Linked DNA regions of Alicycliphilus denitrificans K601. The protein of the gene in region 1 interacts with the protein of each later gene in a pairwise test. Links are inferred from orthologs where the notes say so. Each region holds a gene or a part of one and is shown on either strand. Other genes may lie near its edges. The genes, in order: leuS and ligA.

Region 1 (9,220 bases):
GCTGCGACACCTGCGCCCCCACCATGGTGCTCTTGTCCAGCGGATGGCCCTGCTTCATGGCCTCGACGCGCGCCACGGCGCGCTCCATGAAGCGCTCGTAGATCGACTCCTGCACCAGGATGCGCGAGGGGCAGGTGCAGACCTCGCCCTGGTTCAGCGCGAACATGGAGAAGCCTTCGAGCGCCTTGTCCAGGAACTCGTCGTCGGCGTCCAGCACGTCGGCGAAGAAGATGTTGGGGCTCTTGCCGCCGAGCTCCACGGTGGAGGGGACCAGGTTGTCGGCCGCGGCGTGCAGGATGCGCTGGCCCACGGCGGTGGAGCCGGTGAAGGCGATCTTCGAGATGCGCCTGCTCGTGGCCAGCGCCTCGCCGGCCTCCTTGCCGAAGCCGTTGACGATGTTCACCACGCCCGGGGGCAGCAGGTCGGCGATCAGCTCCATCAGCACCATGATGGAAGCGGGGGTCTGCTCGGCGGGCTTCATCACCACGCAGCAGCCCGCGGCCAGCGCCGGGGGCAGCTTCCACGAGGCCATGAGGATGGGGAAGTTCCACGGGATGATCTGGCCGACCACGCCGATGGGCTCGTGGAAGTGGTAGGCGACGGTGTTGGCGTCGATCTCGGAGATGCCGCCCTCCTGCGCGCGGATGCAGCCCGCGAAGTAGCGGAAGTGGTCGATGGCCAGCGGAATGTCGGCGGCCATGGTCTCGCGCAGGGGCTTGCCGTTGTCGATGGTCTCGGCGATCGCCAGCAGCTCCAGGTTCTGCTCCATGCGGTCGGCGATCTTGAGCAGGATGTTGGAGCGCTCGGTCACCGAGGTCCTGGCCCATGCGGCCTGCGCGGTGTGGGCGGCGTCCAGGGCCAGGTTCACGTCGTCGGCGTCCGACCGCGCCACCGTGCAGAACGGCTTGCCGGTGATGGGGGAGACATTGTCGAAATAGCGTCCGGCCAGCGGGGCCACCCATTTGCCGCCGATGAAGTTGTCGTACTTTTGCTTGTAGGGGTAGCGGGCCTCGAGGTTGAAATACTTGAGCTCGAACATGTCCATGGTGATCTCCTGTTGGGTTGATGGTCGGTGAGGGCAAGAAGACCGACTGCCCGGAGACATACAAACTCTGTGCCAAGCCCCGGATGGCGGGGAAGGGCGCCAAAAGCGCCCGAACCGGGGCCTTCGTGCTGCCGACTGTCACGAATCGCTACGCATGTGTCCCAGATTGCGCCACTGCCGCCATGCCCTGGTACACATGCCCCGCCGCCCCCGGCCTTTCTCCTCCTGGCGACGGCGGGGCATCCAGAAAATCAGTGAAAATTGCCGTAAACCGCCGAATGACAAGCGCTGGCAGCTATTGTTTTCATTGCATCGCGGCCCGCTGCAGGCCCGCCCGTATGTCGCCCCCCGTCGGGCTCTGGTACATCCGCAGGTCGAACTCGGGCAGCACGGCGATCAGGTGGTCGAAGATGTCGCCCTGGATCGCCTCGTACTGCACCCAGGCCGTGGTGGCGGTGAAGCAGTACAGCTCCAGCGGCACGCCCTCGGCCGTGGGCTCCAGGGCGCGCACCATCAGCGTCATACCCTGGTGGATGCCCGGGTGGGCCCGCAGGTAGGCCTGCACGTAGGCGCGGAAGGTGCCGAGGTTGGTCAGCCGCCGCAGGTTGGCGGGAGCGGCGGCGTCCTCGCCCAGGGCGGCGTTGGTGGCCTGCACGGCCTCGCGCTTGTGCGCCAGGTAGGGCGCCAGCAGGGTGATGCGCGACAGGCGGTCGATGTCCTCGTCGCTCAGGAAACGCACGGTGGTGGTGTCGAGCCGCAGCGTGCGCTTGATGCGCCGCCCCCCGGACTCGCTCATGCCGCGCCAGTTGCGGTAGCTCTCGCTCATCAGCCGCCAGGTGGGGATGGTGGTGATGGTCTTGTCCCAGTTCTGCACCTTCACCGTGTGCAGGGCGATGTCCACCACGTCGCCGTCGGCGCCCACCTGGGGCATCTCTATCCAGTCGCCCACGCGCAGCATGTCGTTGGACGAGAGCTGCACGCCCGCGGTGAACGAGAGGATGGTGTCCTTGAACACCAGCATCAGCACCGCCGACATCGCGCCCAGGCCCGACAGCAGGATCAGCGGCGAGCGGTCGATGAGCACCGCCACGATGACGATGGCCCCCACCAGGGTCAGCGCCAGCTTGCCCAGCTGCACGTAGCTCTTGATGGAGCGCGTGCCCGTGGGCGCGCCGCCCGGCGCCTGCTCCAGCAGGACGGCGTCGAGCAGGGCGTTGAGCGTGCGCACCAGCTGCAGCACGGTGAGCGCCACGGCCAGGTTGCGGATCACCGCGAAGGCCACCGGATCCAGGTGCGGCACGGCGCCGATGCCCGCCTGCATGACCAGCGACGGCACCACGCGCGCCAGCCGGCGCAGCACCTGGTCGTGCCAGACCACGCGCGCCCAGCGCACGTCCATGCGTTCGCGAATGCGCGGCACCATGTGCAGCAGAAGGTACTGCGCCACGGCCTGGGCGACGTAGGACAGCAGCAGCAGGCCCGCCAGGCCGATGGCCGCCTGCATCCGGGGGCTGAACGAACCCAGCAGCGCGAGGGTGGTCTCGGTCAAGAAAAACTCCTTGCAATGGAACGGCACGCCGGCCCTTGCGGGCGGGCGGTGCGGGGTGGAATGGGGGATGAACGCCTAGAATTGGGCGCAACTGATGCTTAGTGTGACCGCTGCGCCGCAGCGCAGTTCCCCGCAGTCCCTTTTTCTCCAGCTTCCATGCAAGACAAATACAACCACACCGAGGTGGAGCGCGCAGCGCATGCCCACTGGAACGCCAGCGACGCCTACCGCGTGGCCGAGGACGCGGCCCGGCCGAAGTTCTACGCCTGCTCCATGCTGCCCTACCCCAGCGGCAAGCTGCACATGGGCCATGTGCGCAACTACACCATCAACGACATGCTCACGCGCAGCCTGCGCATGAAGGGCTACAACGTGCTCATGCCCATGGGCTGGGACGCCTTCGGCCTGCCGGCCGAGAACGCCGCGCTCAAGAACGGCGTGCCCCCGGCGCGGTGGACCTACGAGAACATCGCCTACATGAAGCAGCAGATGCAGGCCATGGGCCTGGCCATCGACTGGAGCCGCGAGGTGGCCACCTGCGACCCCGATTACTACAAGTGGAACCAGTGGCTGTTCCTCAAGATGCTGGAGAGGGGCATCGCCTACCGCAAGACCCAGGTCGTGAACTGGGACCCGGTGGACCAGACGGTGCTGGCCAACGAGCAGGTCATCGACGGCAAGGGCTGGCGCACCGGCGCGCCGGTGGAAAAGCGCGAGATCCCGGGCTATTACCTCAAGATCACCGACTACGCGCAGGAGCTGCTCGACCACGTGCAGATCGGCAACGAGAAGGCGACCCTGAACGGCTGGCCCGACAAGGTGCGGCTGATGCAGGAGAACTGGATCGGCAAGTCCAGCGGCGTGCGCTTCGCGTTCACGCACGACATCGAGGGCGCGGACGGCAAGCCGATCCAGGACGGCAGGCTCTACGTGTTCACCACGCGCGCCGACACCATCATGGGCGTCACCTTCTGCGCCGTGGCGCCCGAGCACCCGCTGGCCCAGCACGCGGCGGCCGGCAACCCGCGGCTCGCCGCCTTCATCGAGGAATGCAAGAAGGGCGGCACCACCGAGGCCGAGCTGGCCCTGAAGGAAAAGGAGGGCATGCCCACGGGCCTGTTCGTCACCCACCCCCTGACGGGTGAGCAGATCGAGGTCTGGGTCGGCAACTACGTGCTCATAAGCTACGGCGACGGCGCCGTGATGGGCGTGCCCGCGCACGACGAGCGCGACTTCGCCTTCGCCCTCAAGTATGACCTGCCGATCACGCAGGTCATCCTGGTCGATGGCGAGACCTTCGACGACCAGCGCTGGCAGGACTGGTATGCCGACAAGGAGCGCGGCGTCACCATCAACTCCGACAACTTCAGCGGCCTGGGCCACCAGGACGCCGTGGCCGCCGTGGCCCATGCGCTGGCCGCCAAGGGCCTGGGTGAGCTCAAGACCACCTGGCGCCTGCGCGACTGGGGCATCAGCCGCCAGCGTTACTGGGGCACGCCCATTCCCATCATCCACTGTGAGGACTGCGGCCCCCAGCCCGTGCCCGAGAAGGACCTGCCCGTGGTGCTGCCGCAGGACCTGGTGCCCGACGGCTCGGGCAACCCGCTGGTCAAGAGCGAGGCCTTCCACGCCGGCGTCACCTGCCCCTGCTGCGGCAAGAGCGCGCGGCGCGAGACCGACACCATGGACACCTTCGTGGACAGCTCCTGGTACTTCATGCGCTATTGCGACGCCAGGAACGGCGAGAAGATGGTCGCCGAGGGCGCCGACTACTGGATGCCCATGGACCAGTACATCGGCGGCATCGAGCACGCCATCCTGCACCTGCTGTACGCGCGCTTCTGGACCAAGGTCATGCGCGACCTGGGGCTGGTGAAGGTGGACGAACCCTTCACGCGTCTGCTCACCCAGGGCATGGTGCTGAACCACATCTACAGCCGGCGCACGGCCAAGGGCGCCAAGGACTACTTCTGGCCGCACGACGTGGAACATGTGTTGGGCGATGACGGCAAGATCGTCGGCGCGCGGCTCAAGAACCCCGCCGAGAGCGGTGACGGCCTGCTGCCCGCCGGCACGCCCATCGACTACGAGGGCGTGGGCACCATGTCCAAGTCCAAGAACAACGGCGTGGACCCGCAGCACCTGATCGAGAAGTACGGCGCCGACACCGCGCGCCTGTACACCATGTTCACCGCGCCGCCCGAGCTCACGCTCGAATGGAACGACGCCGCCGTCGAGGGCAGCTACCGCTTCCTGCGCCGCGTGTGGAATTTCGGCGTCAAGCTGTCTGCTATCGATAAGGAAGCTGCCCTGAAAAGCGTGGCGGGCGCTACAAGCCTGAAAGACGTGGAATTCGGCAAGGAGGCCCGCGCCCTGCGCCTGGAGATCCACACCGTGCTCAAGCAGGTGGACTACGACTACCAGCGCATGCAGTACAACACCGTGGTCTCGGGCGCCATGAAGATGATCAACGCGCTGGAGGACTTCAAGGCCATGGACGGCGCCGGCGCCCAGGTCGCGCTGATCGAGGGCTTCGGCATCCTGCTGCGCGTGCTCTACCCGGCCACGCCGCACATCACCCACGTGCTGTGGCAGGGCCTGGGCTATGCCGGCGCGCTGGGCGATCTGCTGGACGCCGCCTGGCCCCAGGCTGACCCGCAGGCCCTGGTGCAGGACGAGCTCGAACTCATGCTGCAGGTCAACGGCAAGCTGCGCGGCGCCATTCGCGTCGCCGCCACGGCCGACAAGGCCTCCATCGAGCAGGCGGCGCTGGCCAGCCCCGACCTGCACAAGTTCGCCGAAGGCCGGGCGCCCAAGAAGATCGTCATCGTGCCCGGGCGCCTCGTCAACGTGGTGCTGTGATGCGCAGGCGCACACTGCTCGCCGGCCTGGCCGCCGCCCCCGCGGCCGGCCTGCTCGGCGCCTGCGGCTTCCGCCTGCGCGGCGCGCCGGAGTTCGCCTTCCGCACGCTGTACGTGCAGGCCCCCGCGGGCTCGGCGCTCGCGCGCGACCTCGTCCGCACCCTGCAGGGCGGGGGCGGCGAGCTCACCGTGCTCACCGACCCCGCCCAGATGCCCCAGGCCGAGGCCGTGCTGGACCTGCTCTCCGAGCGGCAGGAGCGCGTGGCCGTGGGCATGAGCTCCGCCGGCCAGGTGCGCGAACTGCAGCTGCGCCTACGCATACATTTCCGCCTGCGCGGCCAGCAGGGCCAGGAATGGATCGCCGACACCGAACTGCTGCAGCAGCGCGACATCAGCTACAACGAAACGCTGGCCCTGTCCAAGGAGGGCGAAGAGGCCATGCTGTTTCGCGACATGCGCAACGACCTGGTCCGGCAGCTGATACGCCGCCTGTCCGCCGTGAGACCCCAGTGATGCCCGCCTCACGGGGCCCTATGCAAATCCCTCTGAACCAGCTCGGCGCGCACCTGCACAAAGGCCTGCGTTCGCTCTACACGCTGCACGGCGACGAGCCGCTCTTGCAGCAGGAGGCGCAGGACGCCATCCGCGCCGCCGCGCGCGCCCAGGGCTACACCGAGCGCAGCAGCCACACCGTCGCCGGCGCGCACTTCGACTGGAGCGCGGTGCTGGCCGCGGGTGGGTCCTTGAGCCTGTTCGCCGACAAGCAGATCCTGGAGATCCGCATCCCCTCGGGCAAGCCCGGCAAGGACGGCGCCTCCGCGCTGCAGCAGATCGCCGCCCAGGCCGACGGCAACGACAGCACCCTCACCATCGTCCTGCTGCCGCGGCTGGACAAGGCCACCCGCACGGGCGCGTGGTTCTCGGCCCTGGAGGCGCACGGCGCCACCGTGCAGATCGACCCCGTGGAGCGCGCCGCGCTGCCGCAGTGGATCGCCCAGCGTCTGGCCGCCCAGGGTCAGCGCGTGGCCCCGGGCGAGGAGGGCCAGCGTACGCTGCAGTTCTTTGCCGATCGCGTGGAGGGCAACCTGCTGGCCGCACACCAGGAAATACAAAAGCTCGCGCTGCTGCACCCCCCGGGCGAGCTGGCCTGGGAGCAGGTCGAGGCCGCCGTGCTCAACGTCGCGCGCTACGACGTGTTCAAGCTCAGCGAGGCCGTGCTCTGCGGCCAGGTGGCGCGCGTGCAGCGCATGCTCGACGGCCTGCAGGCCGAGGGCGAGGCCGAGGTGCTGGTGCACTGGGCCTTGGCCGAGGACATACGCGCCTTGAAGCGCGTGAAGGACGCCATGAACGCCGGCAAGCCCCTGCCCATGGCGCTGCGCGAAAACCGCATCTGGGGCGCCAAGGAGCGCCTGTACGAGCGCCTGCTGCCGCAGGCGGGCGACGCGCAGCTGGCGCGCCTGGTGCACTCCGCCCACGTCGTGGACGGCATCGTCAAGGGCCTCAAGGTGCCGGACTGGCCCACCAGCGGCTGGCAGGCGCTCTCGCGGCTGGCGCTGCAGATGTGCCGGCTGGGGCAATCCGCCGCACCCGCTGCCAGGCCTCAATTTCGATAGCTGCCAGCGCTTGCCTGGCAAGGGCTAGGAGCCTGGACGGCAGAAGGCGTCGAAGCGAAACGTGCGAAAAACGAAGACAGCGTGGTGATGCCAACAAGCCCATAGCCGAGCCATGGGCGCCGTTGGGAGCATCGCGATGGACCGTTTTCTCGCGCGTTGCAGCCGACGCAGCTTCTGCCGCCCAGGCTCCTAGGGGCATTTTCAGCCCATGAGCACGCCGCGCGCCTTGTCCACCCACAGCTGCAGGCTGTCCACCACGCCCTGGTGGCTGAAGGAGCAGCTTTCCTCGGTGAACAGGGCGCCGGCTTCCAGGCGGTCCAGCAGGCCCAGCAGCACCTCGCCGTAGCGCGGCGGCAGGGCCGCGAGCAGATCGGCGTGGCCGCGCGCGGCGGAGCTGAAGGCGTGGGGGCTGGTGCGCATGTCCTGCAGGGCGCGCAGATCGTGCTGCAACTGGTCGAGCTGATGGGCGGCGAGTGGGGCGGGCATGGTGCGTAGCGTAGCGTCAGGTTGGCTCTCCAGTGCGCCGGGACGGGGTGCCTTCGGCATGGCGTAACGCTGCGTACGCTTGTTGCACTGGTGTTACCTGCGTCAGCTTGAGATTACAAAACGCGTGCGTGAAACTGGATCGCCGCGGCCCGCTGCCGCGGAAGTACTGGCGTATCCAGGGCCTTGCCGGCTGTGTGGGTGCGCACTACGCGTTGGAGCATGGTCCCAAGCACGGCCGTCATGGCTCCGACCACTGCAGGCGAGTCCGCCTCCGTGGCGGATCGACACGCACTTCGGCGAGGAGAAATGATCATGGCAACACGACAAGAAACCGGGCGCGGCCCGGCCGGCAAGTCCGGTGGCGGCGATCAATGCGAATGCCGTTCGGGCCCGCTGGCGGGCACGGCCTTCGTGGGGCTGCGGGGCCTCAACAACACGACGGGCAAGTGGCTGCACTATGCCGATGTCGATGGCCAGGCGATCTTCGAAGGGGACATCGTGCTGGGGAGCGTCGCCGACATGCAGGCGGACGAGTCGGGCAACCCGGTGCTGTTCTCGGTCGGCATCACCAGCCCCGATGGCGTGCAGTTCCGCTGGGCCAATGGCCGCGTTCCGTACGAGATCGACGCCGCCCTTCCGAACCAGGCGCGGGTCACGGACGCCATCGCGCACTGGGAGGCGAACACCGTCATCCGTTTCGTCGCCCGCACGCCGGCCAATGCCGCGCAGTACCCGGACTACGTGCGGTTCGTGCCCGGCAGCGGGTGCTCGTCGAATGTCGGGCGCCGCGGCGGTGCGCAGTCGATCACCCTGGGCACGGGCTGCACGCTGGGCAACGCGATCCATGAGATCGGGCACGCCGTTGGCCTGTGGCACGAGCAGAGCCGGGAGGACCGCGACCAGTTCGTGCAGGTCAACTGGGCGAACATCGATCCGGCGATGCAGCACAACTTCAACCAGCACATCCAGGACGGCGACGACCTGGGCGCGTACGACTTCGGGTCGATCATGCATTACCCGGCGACGGCCTTCTCGACCAACGGGCAGCCCACGCTGGTGCCGCGGGTGCCGCTGCCGCCGGGCGTCACCATGGGGCAGCGCACGGGCCTGTCCGCCGGCGACATCGCGGGCGTCCTGGCCATGTATCCCAATGTGCGGCCGACGATCAAGGAGATCGCCAAGGATCCGATCCGCGATACGGTCAAGGAAGTGCGCAAGGATCCGATCAGCGACACGGTCAAGGAGATTGCCAAGGATCCCATCCGTGACACGATCAAGGAGGTGCGCAAGGACCCGATCAGCGACACGGCCAAGGAGATCGGCAAGGACCCGATCAGGGAAACGGTCAAGGAGGTCGGCCGGGACCCGATCGGCCCTGGCCCCGGCCCGCTGATCAACCCGGCCGCCGGCGGGATTGCCACGCCCTTCGTGCTGGCCGGGGCGAGCCGCCAGCCGCAGATGGACAACCCCGGCGATGCGATGCAGCAGGCGGCCGAGCAGCTGGAGCAGCTCGCCGCCGCCCACCAGGAGGCCCAGGCCGCCGCCGATGCGCTGGCGCTGGAGCTGGAGCAGGCCCTGCAGGCCTGGCGCGCGATGGGGGGCGGCGAGGGGACGGCATGATCGTCGTCGTCTCCTACCCGGGCGAGGAGCACACCGACGCCGTGTG
Region 2 (8,884 bases), 2.1 Mb from region 1 along the record:
CTGATCGCCGAGGAGGCGCGTACGGCCCTGGTGCGCGCCGAGGCCGCGTACGCCGACGCCTCGCAGCGCCTCGTCGCCGCGCGCCGCGAGGCCACCGAGGCTCAGGGCCGCGCGCACGAGCTGCAGGTGGAGACGCTGCGCCTGACCCAACTGGCCGAGCAGACCCGCGCGCGCAGCGAGCAGATCGGCGCCGACCTGGCCGAGGTCGAGGCGCAGCTCGCCGACCTGCAGGAGCGCCGTGCGGCATCCGAGGCGCGCTTCGAGGAGCTGGACATGCAGCTCGCCGACAGCCAGGAGCGCCACGCCCAGCTGGGCGACCGCGTGATCGAGGCCGAGCGGCGCCTGGCCGAGTGCCGCGAGCAGCAGCGCCAGCTGGAGCGGCGCGTGCAGGAGGCCCAGTTCTCCCACCGCAGCCTGCAGGCGCGCCGCGCCGAGCTCGCGCGCACCGTGGACACGGCGGCCACGCAGGCCCGCACGCTGCACGACGAGCGCCAGCGCGCGCAGGACGAGCTCGCCCGCCTGTCCGACGCCGCCGCGCAGGGCGGGCTGCAGCAGGCGCTGGAGCTGAAGATGGAGCGCGAGAAGCAGCTCGCGGCGCAGCGCAGCCAGTACGACGAGCTCACGGCCCGGCTGCGCGCCAGCGACGAGCGGCGCATGCAGCACGAACGCCAGCTCGATCCGCTGCGCGCGCGCATCACGGAATTCCAGCTCAAGGAGCAGGCCGCGCGCCTGGGGCTGGAGCAGTACAGCCAGCTGCTGCAAGACGCACAGGCCGACCTCGCGGCGGTGGCCCGCTCGATCGAGGAGGGCGGCGTGCGCGCCGCGGGCCTCTCGGGCGAGATCGACCGCCTGCACCGCGAGATCGCCGCCCTGGGCGCCGTGAACCTGGCCGCGCTCGACGAGCTGACCCTCGCGCGCGAGCGCAAGACCTTCCTCGACGCGCAGACCGAGGACCTGCAGCTCGCCATGACCACGCTGGAGGACGCTATCCGCAAGATCGACGGCGAGACACGCACCCTGCTGTCGGGCACCTTCGAGACCGTCAACGGCCATTTCGGGCGCATGTTCCCCGAGCTGTTCGGCGGCGGCCAGGCGCGCCTGATCATGACGGGCGACGAGATCCTCGACTCCGGCGTGCAGGTCATGGCCCAGCCGCCGGGCAAGAAGAACCAGACCATCCACCTGCTGTCGGGCGGCGAGAAGGCGCTCACGGCCATCGCCCTCGTGTTCGCCATCTTCCAGCTCAACCCCGCGCCGTTCTGCCTGCTCGATGAGGTGGACGCGCCGCTGGACGACGCCAACACCGAGCGCTACGCCAAGCTGGTCACCAGCATGTCCAAGGGCACCCAGTTCCTGTTCATCAGCCACAACAAGATCGCCATGGAAATGGCCGAGCAACTGATCGGCGTGACCATGCAGGAGCAGGGCGTCTCGCGCATCGTGGCGGTGGACATGGAGTCCGCCCTGTCGATGGCAGAGGCTTGAAAATCCCATCATGAGCAACTTCCAACTCGGACTCATCCTCGCCGGCGCGCTGGTACTCGCCGCCGTCGTCGCCTACAACGCCTGGACCACCTACCGCAACGCGCCCAAGCGCGCCCGCCCGCCCGAGGGCGAAGGCGCGCAGGAGCCTGCGGTGCGCCAGGAGCCCGCATTCGACGGCGCGGGCCTGGGCAACCCCGCCACGGCCGGCCCCGAGCCCCATTTCGAAGGCCATGCCGTGGACCCGGGCGACGCGATCGACCTGCCCGTGCCGCCCGCCGAGCGCCGCAGCGGGCTGGACCCGCTGATCGACGCCATCGCCCCCATCGTGGCCGAGCAGCAGGTCTCGGGTGACGCGGCCCTCGCCGCCATGCCGCCCACGCGCCGCGCCGGCAGCAAGCCCTTCGCCATCGAGGGCTTCAGCGAGGCCGCCCAGCAGTGGGAAACGCCCCAGCCGGGCCAGCGCTACCTGCACTTCCAGGCCGGGGTGCAGCTGGCCAACCGCCTGGGCGCGCTCAACGAGATCGAGTTTTCCGAGTTCGTGATGAAGACCCAGGGCTTCGCGGACGCCATCAACGCCACGCCCGACTTCCCCGACATGCTGCAGGAGGTGGCGCGCGCGCGCGAGCTCGACCAGTTCGCCAGCGACCATGACGCGCAGCTCGCCTTCATGCTGCGCGCGCGCCAGGCGGCATGGAGCCCCGGCTACGTGCAGCAAAACGCCGCGCGCCTGGGGCTGGTGGCCGGCGCCATACCGGGGCGCCTGGTGCTGCCGGCCAGCGGCGCCGGGCTGCCGCCCATGCTGACGCTGACCTACGACGCGCAGGCCGCCATGTCCGACGACCCCGAGCAGTCCGCCGTGCGCGACATCCTGCTGAGCCTGGACGTGGCCCAGGTGCACCGCGGCGAGCAGCCCTTCAAGCGCCTGCGCGAGGTCGCCGCCGCGCTGTGCCAGGCCATGGACGGCGTGCTGTGCGACCAGAACGGCACGCCGCTGCCCGCCATGACCATGGAGCCCATCGCCGCCGACCTGGAACTGCTCTACGACAAGCTCGACAGCCGCGAGCTCTCGGCCGGCTCGGCGCTCGCGCGGCGCCTGTTCAGTTAGGCCCTAGCCGCATGACGGAAAAATCCGAGCTTTTTTCGGCTCCAGCGCCCGCTGTGCCTGCGCTGGTAGCTAGCAAAGTAGAAGCACTGCGCGCCCAACTCAACCAGTGGGCGCACGAGTACTACGTGCTGGACGAGCCCAGCGTGCCCGATGCCGAGTACGACCGCGTGTTCCAGCAGCTGCAGGCGCTGGAGGGCGCGTACCCCGCCCTCGTCACGCCCGACTCGCCCACGCAGCGCGTGATCGGCGCGGTGATGAACGGCCTCGCGCCCGTGCGGCACCGCGTGGCCATGCTCTCGATCCGCACCGAGACCGACACCGAGGCCAGCGGCGCCGAGGCGTTCGACGCGCGCATCCGCCGCGAGCTCAAGCTCGCCCCCGAGGACCCGCCCGTCGAATACGTGGCCGAGCCCAAGTTCGACGGCCTGGCGATGAGCCTGCGCTACGAACACGGCCGCCTCGTGCAGGCCGCCACGCGCGGCGACGGCGAGGTGGGCGAGGACGTGACGCACAACATCCGCACCATCCGCCAGATCCCCCTCACGCTGCAGTTGAGCGCCCCCACGCTCGGCGCTGACGCGTCCTCACTGCCCCCCGAGGGGGCGCGTTTCGCCTTGGGGCGGCCCGGCGGCGAAACCGCGCCGCCCGTGCTGGAGGTGCGCGGCGAGGTCTACATGCGCCGCGCGGACTTCGAGCAGCTCAACGAGCGCCAGCGCGAGAAGGGCGACAAGACCTTCGTGAACCCGCGCAACGCCGCGGCCGGCGCCGTGCGCCAGCTCGATTCGGGCATCGCCGCGCAGCGCCCGCTCTCGTTCTTCGCCTACGGCCTGGGCGAGGTGGAGGGCGGGCCCGAGTTCGCCACGCACTACGCGCTGCTGCAGCGCCTGAAGGCATGGGGTTTTCCGGTCGCGGCGCAGGTGCGGATCGCGCTGGGCGCTCCCGGACTCATCGCATTCCACCAGCAGATCGGCGCAGAGCGCGACCAGCTGCCCTACGACATCGACGGCGTGGTCTACAAGGTCAACAGCCTGGCGCTGCAAAGGCAGCTCGGCTTCGTGACGCGCGAGCCGCGCTGGGCCGTGGCGCACAAGTACCCGGCGCAGGAGATGATGACGCGCGTGGAGGGCATCGACGTGCAGGTGGGCCGCACGGGCAAGCTCACGCCCGTGGCGCGCCTGGCGCCCGTGTTCGTGGGCGGCGTCACCGTCACCAACGCCACGCTGCACAACCTGTTCGAGCTGCGCCGCAAGCGCGTGCGCGTGGGCGACCAGGTCATCGTGCGCCGCGCGGGCGACGTGATTCCCGAGGTGGTGGGCGTGGTGCCCGCGCCGCGTGCATCCTACGTGCCCAACTTCCGCATGCCGCGCCAGTGCCCGATCTGCGCAAGCACCGTGGTGCGCGAGCCGGGCGAGGTCAACCACCGCTGCTCGGGCGGCCTGTTCTGCCCCGCGCAGCGCAAGCAGGCCGTGCTGCACTTCGCCCAGCGCCGCGCGATGGACATCGAGGGCCTGGGCGAGAAGCTCGTGGACCAGCTCGTCGACGGCCACGTGATCCGCACGCTGCCCGACCTGTTCCGGCTGGACCTGCCCACCCTGGCGGGTCTGGACCGCATGGCCGAAAAGTCCGCGCAGAACGTGCTCGACGCGCTACAGAAGTCGAAGCAGACCACGCTGCCGCGCTTCCTGTTCGGCTTGGGGATACGCCACGTGGGCGAGGCCACGGCCAAGGACCTCGCGCGGCACTTCGGCGCGCTCGACGCCATCATGGACGCGGGCGTCGATCAGCTGCTGCAGGTCAACGACGTGGGCCCCGTGGTGGCGGAAAGCATCCACACCTTTTTCGCCCAGCCGCACAACCGCGAGGTGGTCGGGCAGCTGCGCGAATGCGGCGTCGCCTGGGAAGAGGGCGAGCCCACGGCGGGCGCCACGCTGCCGCTGGCGGGCAAGACCATCGTGCTGACCGGCACGCTCCCCACGCTGAGCCGCGACGAGGCCAAGGACATGCTCGAAGCCGCAGGCGCCAAGGTGGCGGGCTCGGTCAGCAAAAAGACCCACTACGTGGTCGCCGGGGCCGAGGCGGGCAGCAAGCTGGAGAAGGCCCAGGCGCTGGGCATCCCCGTGCTCGACGAAGACGGCCTGCGCGCGCTGCTGCGGGGCGAGGGCTGAGGCATGGCACTGGCGCGCCGCGCACCCCGCCTCGGCTTGGCGCTGGGCAGCGGCTCGGCGCGCGGCTGGGCGCACATCGGCGTGCTGCAGGTGCTGCAGGAGGAGGGCATCCGGCCCGACGTGGTGTGCGGCTCCTCCATCGGCGCGCTCGTGGGCGCGGCCTACGCGGCGGGCGAGCTGGAGCGCTTCGGCGAATGGGTGCTGGGCCTGGGCATGCGCGACGTGTTCGGCTTCATGGACTTCAACCTCGCGGGCGGCATGCTCAAGGGCGAGAAGCTCATCGCCTTCTGGCGCCGCAACTTCGCCGACTTCACCATCGAGGACTCTCCGCTGCCCTTCGGCGCCGTGGCCACCGACCTGCACTCGGGCGCCGAGGTCTGGCTGCGCGAGGGCTCGATCGCCGACGCGGTGCGCGCCTCCATCGCGCTGCCGGGCCTGTTCACGCCCGTGGTGCGCGAAGGCGGCCGGCTGCTGGTCGATGGCGGCCTCGTCAATCCCGTGCCTGCGTCGCTCGCGCGCGCCATGGGGGCCGACATCGTCATCGGCGTGGACCTGAACGCCGACATACTGCACCGCCACATGCACCCGCTGGCCGTGGTGCGCGCACCCGATGCCGATGCGCCGGAGGACGGCGTGGCGCCGCCCGAACCCGAGCCGGCGCGCAACGGCGACTGGATGCGCCGCCTGAAGTTCTGGGCAGACGGCAAGGCGCCCGCGCCCAGGCAGCCCTCCATGCTGGACGTGATGATGACCAGCGTGAACATCATGCAGATGCGCATCACGCGCAGCCGCATGGCGGGTGATCCGCCCGAGGTGGTGGTCGCGCCGCGCCTGGCCCACCTGGGCCAGCTGGACTTCCACCGCGCCAAAGAGGCCATCGAAGAGGGCCGCCGCGCCGCCCATGCCAGCCTGCCGCAGCTGCGGCAGTTCATGGGCTGAAGCCTGGAAAAACCGGTAAGCCATTGATTTCAAATGATTGGCGGTATAAAGCAGGCCTTTCCTCCGCCCGGCCCCTGGCGCCGCCCATGGCCCATGCCGTCCGGCCTCAAGGGATGAAAGCTTCCAATTCCATAGCTGCCAGCGCTTGCTGCACAAGCGCTGAAGGCCATTTTTATTGTAAAAATTCATGACGTTTCCCGCCTCCCTGCGCGCGCGCTGGGCCCTGCTGTGGCCGCGCCTGGCACGCCTGGCGCGCCGGCCCGAGCGCTGGGCATCCGCGCATGGCCTGCTGTGGCTGCTGGCCGCGCTGGCGCTGGCCGTCTTCCTGTACGTGCTGGCGCTGATCCCGTTCACGCCCGCCATCAGCGACATCCGCAAGGCCAAGAGCGACCAGCCCGCGCAGCTGCTGTCCGCCGACGGGCGCCTGCTGGCCGAATACCGCTGGGTGAACCGCGAGTGGGTGCCGCTCGACACGATCGCCAGGCCGGTGGTCGATGCCCTGATCGCCACCGAGGACCACCGCTTCTACGACCACTTCGGCCTGGACTGGCGGCGCACGGCGTCGGCGCTGGTGCGCACGCTGGGCGGCGACAAGCAGGGCGGCTCCACCATCACCCAGCAGCTCGCGCGCAACCTCTACCCCGAGGACATCGGCCGCGCGCCCACGCTCACGCGCAAGATCAAGGAGGCGATCACCGCGCTCAAGATCGAGTGGCTGTACTCCAAGGACGAGATCCTGGAGACCTACCTGAACACCGTGCCCTTCCTCTACAACGCCTACGGCATCGAGATGGCGGCGCGCACCTACTTCAACAAATCCGCCGACAAGCTCACGGTGCTGGAGAGCGCCACGCTCATCGGCATGCTCAAGGGCACGGCCTACTACAACCCCGTGCTCAACCCCGAGCGCGCCCAGGCCCGGCGCAACACGGTGCTCGCGCAGATGAAGAAGCGCGGCAAGCTCTCCGCGGCAGAGTACGACAAGCTGGTCAAGCGCCCGCTGCGCATCCGCTTCGAGCGCCAGAACGAGGTGGCGGGCCTGGCGCCGCATTTGGCGCAGCAGCTGCGGCGCCAGCTCATCGACTGGGCGGACCGCAATGGCTACAGCCTGTATTCCGACGGGCTGGTGATCCACACCATCATCGACGGCCGCCTGCAGGAGATCGCCAACCAGGCCGTGCAGCGCCAGGGCCGGCAGCTGCAGGGCGTGGCCGACGCCGCCTGGGCGCCGCGCAGCGCATGGGGCGCCAAGAGCCCCCTGGTGCAGCAGCTGGTGCGCGAATCGCCCCAGTACGAAAAGGCCGTGGCCGCCGGCACCGCGCCCGAGGAGGCGGCCAAGCGCCTGCTCGACGACGCCGGCTTCCTGCGCAGCCTGCGCCAGGCCAAGACCCGCGTGCAGGCCGGCTTCATGGCGCTGGACCCCAGGAACGGCGCGGTGCTGGCCTGGGTGGGCAGCCGCGACTACGGCGTGGACCCGTTCGACCACGTGCAGGCCGCTAGGCGCCAGCCCGGCTCCACCTTCAAGCCCTTCGTCTATGGCGCGGCCTTCGCCAAGGGCATGCTGCCCACGGACGAGCTCATGGACACGACCGTGGAAATCCCCCTCGGCGGCAAGCGGGTCTGGCGCCCCACGGACGGCCGCACGCCGCCCAGCGAGGAACCCATGCAGCTGCGCGACGGCCTCGCGTACTCCAAGAACACCATCACCGCCCAGCTCATGCAGCAGGTGGGGCCCGAGCGCGTGGCGCAGCTCGCGCGCGCCATGGGCGTGCGCGAATCCAAGCTGGAGGCCGTGCCCGCGCTGGCGCTGGGCACGAGCTCGGTCACCCTCAAGGAAATGGTGGCCGCCTACGGCACCATCGCCAATGGCGGGCGCTACATGGCGCCCCAGGTGATCACGCGCATCGAGGACAAGAACGGCAGGCTGCTCGAAGCGTTCAAGCCCGCATCGCCCGAACGTGCCCTGGGCCTCGCCGCCGCGCAGGAACTGCGCGACGCCATGCGCGGCGTGGTGGACAAGGGCACGGGCGTGGCGATACGCAGCCGCTACGGCATCACGGCCGACGTGGCCGGCAAGACCGGCACCACGCAGGACAACACCGACGGCTGGTTCATCCTCATGCACCCGCAGCTCGTGGCCGGCGCTTGGGCCGGCTTCAACGACGGGCGCATCACCCTGCGCAGCGACTATTGGGGGCAGGGCGCGCACAGTGCGCTGCCCATCGTGGGCGACGTGTTCCGCCAGGCCCTGCGCGCCAAGATCATCGACGCGCGCGAGCGCTTCATCGACGAGGAGGAAAGCTCCTGGATCGCCACGGCCACGGGCACGCTGCGCAACTGGGTCTACGACCTGTTCGGCCGGCCCACGGGCGAGCAGGCTGGCCCGGCAGGGGCGCCGCCCGCGCCGCAGCCCGACCTGCCGCGCGCACCTGCGCCCGCGGCCAGCGCCCCGCCGCAGGAGGAGCGCCCCGAGATCATCGAAGCGCCGCTCATTCCGCTGCAGGAAGTCGCTCCGCGCGCCAACGCGCCGGCCGAACCGCCCGTATGGGTGGAGCAGCCCGCGCCCGAGGCGCCGCAGCCGGCCGCCCCCTCGGCAGCGCCCGGCGTGGTTATCGTGCCGGTGGTGCCGCGGCCGCAGGGCGCGGCGCCGCTCCTCGCCGAAACACGCTGAGCCTTTGCCCATGCAGCCACCACGGCAAGCCCCGCGCGCACGCATCCCCGCCGCCGTGTGGGCGCTGGGCCTGGTCAGCATGCTGATGGACATCTCCTCCGAGATGATCCACAGCCTGTTGCCCATGTTCATGGTGGGCACGCTTGGCATGTCTGCCCTCGCGGTCGGCCTCGTCGAGGGCCTGGCAGAGGCCACGGCGCTGATGGTCAAGGTGTTCTCGGGCGCGCTCAGCGACTATTTCGGACGACGCAAGAGCCTGGCGCTGCTGGGCTACGCCCTGGGCGCCTTCACCAAGCCGCTGTTCGCCATGGCCTCGGGCGCGGGCCTGATCCTGGCCGCGCGCCTGATCGACCGCGTAGGCAAGGGCGTGCGCGGCGCGCCGCGCGACGCGCTGGTGGCCGACATCACGCCGCCCGAGATCCGCGGCGCGGCCTTTGGCCTGCGCCAGTCGCTGGACACGGTGGGCGCCTTCGTCGGCCCGCTGCTGGCCGCCGGCCTGATGCTGCTGTGGGCGGACGA

Evidence for each region.
Region 2: the proteins of leuS (region 1) and ligA interact in binary tests that used the Escherichia coli proteins (3 or more experiments, as listed by UniProt). The link is inferred for Alicycliphilus denitrificans K601 from one-to-one orthologs.

What each region holds. Positions count from the first base shown.
Region 1 is NC_015422.1:4,675,078-4,684,297, reverse strand. What follows is about bases 2,388-5,656. They hold leuS (leucine--tRNA ligase), read left to right. Parts: upstream 2,388-2,750; coding sequence 2,751-5,456; downstream 5,457-5,656. Other genes in these bases: ALIDE2_RS22135 (LPS-assembly lipoprotein LptE), read left to right, coding at 5,456-5,656; ALIDE2_RS22145 (mechanosensitive ion channel family protein), read right to left, coding at 2,388-2,549. Outside these bases: acetaldehyde dehydrogenase ExaC, read right to left, coding at 1-1,045; more of ALIDE2_RS22145, read right to left, coding at 1,350-2,387; more of ALIDE2_RS22135, read left to right, coding at 5,657-5,968; holA (DNA polymerase III subunit delta), read left to right, coding at 5,989-7,068; ALIDE2_RS22125 (hypothetical protein), read right to left, coding at 7,270-7,554; Dot/Icm T4SS effector Zinc-dependent metalloprotease LegP, read left to right, coding at 7,867-9,174; ALIDE2_RS22115 (MvdC/MvdD family ATP grasp protein), read left to right, coding at 9,171-9,220.
Region 2 is NC_015422.1:2,546,310-2,555,193, forward strand. What follows is about bases 2,246-5,178. They hold ligA (NAD-dependent DNA ligase LigA), read left to right. Parts: upstream 2,246-2,601; coding sequence 2,602-4,755; downstream 4,756-5,178. Other genes in these bases: ALIDE2_RS12185 (cell division protein FtsZ), read left to right, coding at 2,246-2,590; ALIDE2_RS12195 (patatin-like phospholipase family protein), read left to right, coding at 4,759-5,178. Outside these bases: chromosome segregation protein SMC, read left to right, coding at 1-1,485; more of ALIDE2_RS12185, read left to right, coding at 1,496-2,245; more of ALIDE2_RS12195, read left to right, coding at 5,179-5,694; ALIDE2_RS12200 (penicillin-binding protein 1A), read left to right, coding at 5,882-8,365; ALIDE2_RS12205 (MFS transporter), read left to right, coding at 8,376-8,884. UniProt on the Escherichia coli protein: DNA ligase that catalyzes the formation of phosphodiester linkages between 5'-phosphoryl and 3'-hydroxyl groups in double-stranded DNA using NAD as a coenzyme and as the energy source for the reaction.